DNA from 2 places in the Fundidesulfovibrio sp. genome. Region 1 is predicted to be linked to the other one. Evidence: predicted binding sites of a transcription regulator. Region 1 holds the regulator's gene; the other holds the start of a gene.
What was found. Region 1 encodes sigma-54, which starts transcription at its own class of promoters, with help from an activator protein. Its sites were predicted from a motif close to CTGGCACGGNNNNTGCTT; they were not measured.

Region 1 (4,381 bases):
AACGCCGAGCTCGCGGCCTGGAAGGACCTCACCCACAAGCTGGCCAACCCCCAGGGCGAGGTCTCCATCGGCATCGTGGGCAAATACGTGGACCTCAAGGAAGCCTACAAGAGCCTCCACGAGGCCCTCATCCACGGCGGCGTGGCCAACGGCGTGCACGTGAACCTGCTCTACGTGAACTCCGAGGATGTCACCTCGGCCAACGTGGCCCAGCGCCTGGCCGGCCTCGACGGCATCCTCGTCCCCGGCGGCTTCGGCTCGCGCGGCGTGGAAGGCAAGATCGCCGCCATCCGGCACGCCCGCGAAAACAAGATCCCCTTCTTCGGCATCTGCCTGGGCATGCAGCTGGCCTGCATCGAGTTCGCCCGCAACGTCCTGGGGCTCACCGAGGCCAACTCCGAGGAATTCAACCGCCTGAGCCCCGATCCCGTGATCTACCTCATGCGCGAGTGGTACGACTTCCGCACCAAGAAGATCGAAAAGCGCGACATGGACTCCGAAATGGGCGGCACCATGCGCCTGGGGGCCTACCCCTGCGTGGTCCAGCCCGACACCAGGGCCATGGAGGCCTACGGCAAGGCCCAGATCGACGAGCGCCACCGCCACCGCTACGAGTTCAACAAGGCCTACCACGCCCGCATGGCCGAGAAGGGCATGGTCTTCTCCGGGCTCTCTCCCGACGAATCCCTCGTGGAAATCGTGGAGCTGCCCGGGCATCCCTGGTTCCTGGGCTGCCAGTTCCACCCGGAATTCAAGTCCAGCCCCATGAAGCCCCACCCGCTCTTCCGGGAATTCATCCGGGCCGCCAAGACCCAGCGGGAAGCGTAACAATCCCTGCTCCCCGTCGGCCGGACCTCTCCGGCCGACGGGGCCATCCCTTCATGCGACCCACCAAACGCCCCGCGCGCCCCGGCCTCAGCCGCCGCGCCCTGGCCCTGGCCCGCGACGTGCGCCTGCTCGTGCTCGACGTGGACGGCGTGCTCACCGACAACCGCCTCTGGCTGGACAACCAGGGGCAGTCCCTCAAATGCTTCTCCATTCCCGACGGCATGGGCCTGAAGCTCCTGGAACGCGCGGGCGTCGAGGTGGCCGCCCTGAGCGGGCTGCCCAACCCACAGGCCGAGGAGCGGCTCCGGCAATTGGGCGTCACCGCCTTCCACGGCGGACACCTGCGCAAGCTCCCCGTCCTGGAGCGCATCCTCTCCGAGCGCGGCCTCGACTTCCCGCACCTGGCCTACATGGGCGACGACTGGCTCGACGCCGCGCCCATGCGCCAAGCCGGACTGCCCATGGCTCCCGCCGACGCCCAGCCCGAAATCCTGCGCCTCGCCGCCTGGGTCTCGCGGCTGCCCGGCGGACACGGCGCCGTGCGCGACGCCGTGCGCCTGCTGCTCACCGCCCAGGGCAAGCGCGACGCCCTCTGGCGCGACATCGCCCTGTAGCCGATACGTCGGGCTTATTCCCCGGCCGCCCCTGTCGTGGCCCCCGCCGTCCTTGGCGCTTCACGGAAAAAGCCGTCAAGTCTTGCTTCCGGTTCGGTTTTGGTGCATAACCACCGGGCTAGGCGGGCATCCGGCATTCTTCTTGCTAGTCGCCCGGGCCAGTTCACAAGGAGACGATAGCACGATGGCACTTGAGCTCAGGCAGCAACTCAAGCTTTCGCAGCAGCTGGTGATGACGCCCCAGTTGCAGCAGGCCATCAAGCTGTTGCAGCTTTCCCGTCTGGAACTGGTGGAAACGGTGCAGCAGGAGCTCCTGGAGAATCCGCTGCTCGAGGAGACCCAGTTCGACGACGAGCGGCCCGAGCCCACCATTGCCGAGGATTCGCACGCCCCCGACTCCACCCAGGAGGAGGGGGCCATGCAGCGCGAGCTGATGAAGACGGCCGAGTGGGACGACTACCTGGGCGATTTCGCCTCCACGTCGCGCCAGGCCACGGTGCGCGAGCATGAGACGCCCGAGGAGGGCATGTCCTTCGAGGCCAGGCTCACGGCCAAGCCCTCGCTGGAGGGGCACCTGGCGTGGCAGATCAGCCTCTCGCCCCTGGATGCCCGGCAGCAGGCCATCGCGGACGAGATCGTGGGCAATCTCGACTCCGGGGGCTACCTGCGCTCCAGCACGGAGGAGCTCGCCCAGGTGCTTTCGGTGACTCCCGAAGAGGTGGAAGTTGTCGTCCAGGCGCTGCAGCGGCTCGATCCTGTGGGCGTGGCCGCGCGCTCGCCCCAGGAGTGCCTGCTGGTGCAGCTGGAGGTGTACGGTTACACGGACCCCGTGCTCCTGGAGATCGTGCGCGACCACCTGGAAGACCTGGAGAAGAAGCGCTACAAGCCCCTGGCGAAAAAGTTCCGCTTGAGCATGGAGGAGATCAAGGAGTATCTGGAGATCATCCAGACGCTCGATCCCATGCCCGGCTCGCATTTCAGCTCGCCGGACCCGGTGTACGTCAGCCCGGACGCGTTCGTGTACAAGTTCGGAGACGACTTCGTGATCGTGCTCAACGAGGACGGCCTGCCCAAGCTCCAGCTTTCGCCTTATTATATGGAGGACATGGGCCGTTCCAGCGCCAACAAGGAGAAGGAGTACCTCCAGGACAAGATGCGCAGCGCCCAGTGGCTGATGAAAAGCCTCTATCAGCGCCAGCGAACGTTGTTCAAGGTGTTGGAATCCATCGTGAAATTTCAGAGGGAATTCTTCGAGGACGGCGTGACGAAGCTGCGCCCGCTGATCCTCAAGGACGTGGCCGACGACATCGGCATGCACGAATCCACCGTGAGCCGCATCACCACGAGCAAGTACGTGGCCACGCCCCACGGCATCTACGAACTCAAGTTCTTCTTCAACTCCGCGCTGGAACTCGACGACGGGTCGTCCGTGGGCTCGGAGTCGGTGAAGGCGGTGATCAAGCAGCTCATCTCGGCCGAGGACCCCAAGAAACCAACCAGCGACGAACAGATCGCGGAGATTCTCAAGCGGCGCCTGCAGGTGAACATCGCGCGGCGCACGGTGGCCAAGTACCGCATGGCCATGGGCATCGAATCCTCCTCGAAGCGCAAGGACGTATTGTAGCCAAATCCGCCGCCACGCGGCGTCATCCCCCGGAGGTTACCATGATTATCGCCTTCAATTTCAAGAACTTCGAGCCGTCTCCCGGCCTGCAGGAATATGCCGCCAAGCGTTTCGACAAGCTCTCCAAGTACATGAGCAATTCCGACAACGCCGAAGTGGTGGTCACTCTTTCCGTTGAAAAGACCCGCCAGATCGCCGACGTGGTCATCGACGCCGACGCCATGCACATCTCGGCCCACGAGCGCTCCGACGACATGTACTCCACCATCGACATGATCACGGACAAGCTCGACGCCCAGCTGCGCAAGCTGCGCGAGAAGATGAAGGACCGCCGCAAGGCCGCCCAGGGCGACGTGACCATGGGCGTGGTGAGCTTCACCACCGAGGGCAAGGTCCACGCCATCGAGGAATCCGACAAGTACAGCCCCAAGCCCATGAGCGTGGAAGAGGCAGCCGAGCAGCTCGACGCCATGCACTACGAGTTCCTGGTGTTCCTCGACGCCGAGACCGAGCGCGTCAACGTGCTCTACAAGCGCAAGAACGGCGATTACGGCCTGATCGATCCTGGAGTTTCCCTCTGATGCGCCTGGGGGAATACCTGCGCAAGGACTTCGTCCTGGAGGACCTGGCGGCCGGGGGCAAGCCCGACGTTCTCGCGGAGCTGGTGGCCCCCGTGGCCGCCGCCTTCCCGGACGTGGACCCGGCCAAGGCGTCGCGCGTGCTCATGGACCGGGAGAATCTCGGCACCACGGGCATCGGCGACGGCGTTGCCATCCCCCACGGCAAGATGGATTCGCTCAAGGAAATCGTCATCGTGGCCGGACGCAGCCGCGCGGGGATCGATTTCGAATCCCTGGACCACAAGCCCTGCCGCATCTTCTTCCTGGTGCTCGCGCCCGAACACGTGGCGGGCATGCACCTGCGCATCCTCGCGCAGATCTCGCGGCTTCTCTCAGACGAGGGCTTCCGGCGTTCCTTCCTGGACGCCGCCGATCACGAGGCCCTCTGGAAGGTGCTTTCCAGCCACGCGTGAACCTGCCGTGGCCCCGCGAGGGGCGGCGGCTTCGTCACGCAAACGGACGCGATGTGTGATAGGCCGGTCCCCGCCGCGCCACCGCGCGGCGGGGACTTTTCACAAGGAGCGATGCCATGCCGGGAGCGAGCGCCCATCTGCCCGTGGTGGTGATCACGGGCCTGTCGGGGTCCGGGAAGTCCACGGCCCTCAACGTCTTCGAGGACATGGGCTATTTCTGCGTGGACGGCCTGCCGCCCGTGCTCATGCCCAAGCTGGCCAGCCTCTTCCAGGGGCAGGCGG
Region 2 (4,381 bases), on a different contig from region 1:
CGGGGCGGAGGAGACGTGGAGTTCGCCGTCCTCGCCGTAGATGCCCAGGAAGAGGAGGTCGCCGGATTCGACCACTTCGCGGAAGAGGTCTTCGAGGCGTTCCACTGCCTGGTCGCGCGGCATGCGCCCCAGGTGGGGGAGCAGGCGCATGAAGTTGGCCTCCACGCCGCGCAGGATGGTGCGCGCGGCGAAGAGGGCGTGCTGGTCGATGATGCGGCGCTGGGATTCCAAGTTGCGCCAGGTGATCACCGAGAGGGCCGCCCCCATGAGCACCAGGGCCAGGGCCGCAAGGGCCGGGAGGCTGCGCGGGGCTCTGGGGGCGGAGACGTCCATGGCGTTACCTCACAAGCAGTTCCATGACCTGCTCGGGGGTGAGGTTGTTCTCGATGGCCAGTTCGCGGAAGGTCATGTCCGAGAAGGCCACGATGCCTTTGGCCTTGAGGCGCGCCAGGGCCTGGGCGGTGTCCAGGGAGTGTTCGCGGCAGAAGGCGGCCAGGGTCATGCGTTCCAGGCCCTCGGGGACGGGGACGGCCGTTGGGGCCTGCTGGGCGGGCGGCTGCGGGGCGACGAGGGGCGGCGCGGGCATGGGCGGCTGCTGCCCGTGCGGGGTTTCAGGGGCCGGAGCGGGCTGGGCGACGGGCGCGGGCGCCTGCTGCGGCGCGGGGGATGGCGCGGGGGCAGGAGCCTGCTGCGGCGCGGGCGCGGCCTGCGGCGTGCCGCGCAGGGCGTCGTAGACCTCCACGGGCAGCATGAGGTTGGACTGGGCGATCTGGCGCAGGGTCATGTCGCCGGAGGCCTTGATGCCCGCCTTGGCCAGGGTGTCCACGGCGCGCGGGAGGTTCATGCCGTATTGCTCGCACACGTCGGCCAGCTTGAGGCGACCCAGGCCCGGCGGGGGGTCGGCGGGCAGGGCCGGGGGCGGCGGAGCCTGGGGCCTGGGGGCCTCGGCCTGGGCCTGGGCCACGGGCGCTGGGAGCCTGGCCTCGCGGCCGCCGCGCAGGGTCTCGTAGACGGCGGCGGGCACGAGCCCGTTCTGACGGGCGATCTCGGCCAGGGTGGCGTCGGGGGAGCTCAGGCGCACGTTGTGCACGGCGAGGTTGGTGAGGGCCTTGCCGGGATCGAGGCTCAGCCGCTTGGCCAGTTCCGTAGGGGCCATGTCGGCCGCTCCGGCCAGGGGTGGTTCCCCGAAGCTCTTGGCGTGCCACTTCTTGAGCGACCCCGAGAGAGACCCCAGGGTTCCGCCCGGCGGAAGAAGCAGGGCCGAGGCGGCGGCGAAGGCCACGAAGACGATGCAGGCCACGGCCAGGGAGGGGCCGAAGTCGCCCTCGCCCTGGGCGGGGGCCATCACGCGGCGTCCGCAGGGGATGAGCGAGGCCAGCCAGGCCAGGGCCAGCAGGACGCCCAGGCCCATGTGCAGGGCCTGCCACCTGGGGTGGGACAGGCCGAGAAAGGTCCAGCCGGACCACTGGGCCACTTCGGCGGAGGGTCCCGCGAAGAGGGCCAGGGCGGAGGCGACCACGCCTGCCATGGCGAAGGAGCTGAGAAGCCAGAGTAGACGTCGGATCATGAGCGGGCTCCCGGGGTTGAAACGCTCCGGCCGCAGGGGGCCGGGCCTTCGGGCGGTTTATACCTCGGGGGCGTGCATGGCAATCGCCGGGCCAGGGATGAGGGGGAACCCCGCCGATGGGGGGCGGGGTTCCCGAGGTGAGGGAGGTGAGGTGGACAGGAACTATTGTGCGGGCTTTTGCGGGGCCTGCTGGCCGGGGGGCTGGCAGCAGGGGGGCAACTGGTCGGCCTGGGGCTGGGCCGCCTGGGGGCCGCCGCAGCCGGGGCCGTAGCCCATGCCCATGCCCTTTCCGTAGCCGCCGCCGGGGCCGCCGCAGCCGGGGCCGTAGCCGCCGCCGGGGCCGCCCGCCAGGGGCATGTTCACGCCGGTCTCCTTGAGGATGCGCTGCTGCAGGGCAACGCGCTCCTGGTAGACCATGGAGGAGAGCGTGCCGATCTCCTTGGCCAGGGCGTCGATCTTGGCCGCGTCCTGTTTGGGCTGCACGAGCAGGGCGTTCATCTCGGCCTGCTTGGCCCACTTGCGGCTCTCCAGGTCATAGAGCTTCTGGCGGCCTTCGGCGTAGAGCTTGGCCACCTGCTCCTGCTTTTCCTGGGGCAGGTTGGAAAGCCAGGCGTGGAACCCGCCGCCGGGACGGGCGACGGCCAGGGACGCGAAGGCCACGACAGCCGCCAGGGCCAGGATCGACAAGGCAAGACGCGATTTCATGGTGTTCTCCTTGGATTCATCCATCATGCCGCGCCGGGCGCGGCGTGCGGCGGCGGACGGGGTCTCGTCGACCGACGCCACCATTTAGCAGCAAGCGTGCCAATAAATTAAGCCAACGTTGTTGATTATTTACGTGAGCACACCGAATCCATCGCGCTCAAAGTGCAACTGCTTGCACATCGATTTGCACAACAGCGCATCGGGTCGCCATTGACAGCGGCCTACGTTTGGCCCAAGAAAAGCCGCCAAACGTCAACTCCCGGACCCAGCATGAAATCCGCCCTCATCATCGGCATCTCCGGCCAGGACGGGGCCTACCTCTCCAGGCTCCTGTGCGACAAAGGCTATCGAGTGGCCGGCACCTCGCGCGACGCCCAGATGGCCAACCGCTCGGGCCTGGCGGCCCTGGGCGTGGCGGATCGAGTGGTCATCCACTCGGCCTCGGTCACCGATTTCCGGGGACTCTGGCAGGCGGTGGAGCGCTGCGAGCCCGACGAGATCTACAACCTCGCGGGGCAAAGCTCCGTGGGCCTCTCCTTCGAGCAGCCCCTGGAGACCTTCGAGTCCGTGGCCGCCGCCACCCTGAACATCCTGGAACTCCTGCGCCTGCTGGGCAAGCCCGTTCGCCTCTACAACGCCTGTTCCACCGAGGTGTTCGGCAACGCCCCCGGCCCCGCCGACGAGGAGACCCCCTTCCGGCCCCGCAGCCCCTATGCCGTGGCCAAGGCCGCCGCCCACTGGGCCGTGGCCAACTACCGCGAGGCCTATGGGCTCTACGCCTGCTCCGGCATCCTCTCCAACCACGAATCGCCCCTGCGCCCGCAGCGCTTCGTCACGCGCAAGATCGTGGCCGCCGCCTGCCGCATCGCCAGCGGGTCCGGCGAGCGCCTGAGCCTGGGCAACACCGACGTGGTGCGCGACTGGGGCTGGGCAGGCGAATACGTCGACGCCATGTGGCGCATGCTCCAGCAGGACGAACCCGACGACTACGTGATCGCCACCGGCCGGAGCTTCTCCCTCCAGGACTTCACCGCCCGGGTCTTCGCAGAACTCGGCCTCGACCACGCCGACCACGTGGACCGCAACCCGGGCCTCCTGCGCCCCTCCGACATCCTCGTGAGCCGCGCCAATCCAGCGAAAGCCCAGGAAAAGCTGGGCTGGCGCGCCACCATGGCCATGCCCGAAGTGGCCGCCGCCATGGTGCGCGCCGAACAAAAGACTTCCCATCAGGAGACCATAGCATGAGCCACAAGAAAGCCCTCATCACGGGCATCACCGGCCAGGACGGGGCCTATCTGGCCGAACTGCTGCTCGGCAAGGGATACGAGGTCCACGGACTCAAGCGCCGTTCCTCGCTCTTCAACACCGACCGCATCGACCACCTCTACCAGGATCCCCACGTCGACGGCCGCAAGTTCATCCTCCACTACGGCGACCTCACCGACTCCACCAACCTCATCCGCGTGATCCAGCAGATCCAGCCGGACGAGATCTACAACCTCGCCGCGCAGTCCCACGTGGCCGTCTCCTTCGAGACCCCCGAATACACCGCCAACTGCGACGCCCTGGGCACCCTGCGCATCCTCGAAGCCGTGCGCATCCTCGGCCTCGCGCAGAAGACGCGCGTCTACCAGGCCTCCACCTCCGAACTCTACGGCCTGGTCCAGGAAACGCCCCAGACCGAGAAGACCCCCTTCTACCCGCGCAGCCCCTACGCCGTGGCCAAGCTCTACGGCTACTGGATCACGGTGAACTACCGCGAAGCCTACGGGATGTACGCCTGCAACGGCATCCTCTTCAACCACGAGTCCCCCCTGCGCGGCGAAACCTTCGTCACCCGCAAGATCACCCGCGCCATGGCCCGCATCAAGCTGGGGCTCCAGGACACCCTCTTCCTGGGCAACCTCTCCGCCAAACGCGACTGGGGACACGCCCGCGACTACGTGAAGATGATGTGGCTCATGCTCCAGCAGGACACCCCCGACGACTACGTGATCGCCACCGGCGTGCAGTACAGCGTGCGCGATTTCGTCCAGGCCGCCGCCAAGGAACTGGGCATCCCCCTGCGCTTCGAAGGCGAAGGCGTCGAAGAGAAAGCCTTCCACGCCG

Region 2: the regulator sigma-54 is predicted to act here: its motif matches at 2,358-2,375, upstream of ACV4UX_RS12415 (periplasmic heavy metal sensor).

The regions. Positions count from the first base shown of each region.
Region 1 is NZ_JBZVFJ010000048.1:4,319-8,699, reverse strand. It holds gene pyrG (CTP synthase) at 1-828, shown strand, start outside; gene ACV4UX_RS08240 (KdsC family phosphatase) at 882-1,442, shown strand; gene rpoN (RNA polymerase factor sigma-54) at 1,627-3,066, shown strand; gene hpf (ribosome hibernation-promoting factor, HPF/YfiA family) at 3,108-3,647, shown strand; gene ACV4UX_RS08225 (PTS sugar transporter subunit IIA) at 3,647-4,099, shown strand; gene rapZ (RNase adapter RapZ) at 4,216-4,381, shown strand, end outside.
Region 2 is NZ_JBZVFJ010000091.1:416-4,796, reverse strand. It holds gene ACV4UX_RS12425 (two-component system sensor histidine kinase NtrB) at 1-333, opposite strand, end outside; gene ACV4UX_RS12420 (hypothetical protein) at 338-1,567, opposite strand; gene ACV4UX_RS12415 (periplasmic heavy metal sensor) at 1,730-2,272, opposite strand; gene ACV4UX_RS12410 (GDP-mannose 4,6-dehydratase) at 2,543-3,517, shown strand; gene gmd (GDP-mannose 4,6-dehydratase) at 3,514-4,381, shown strand, end outside.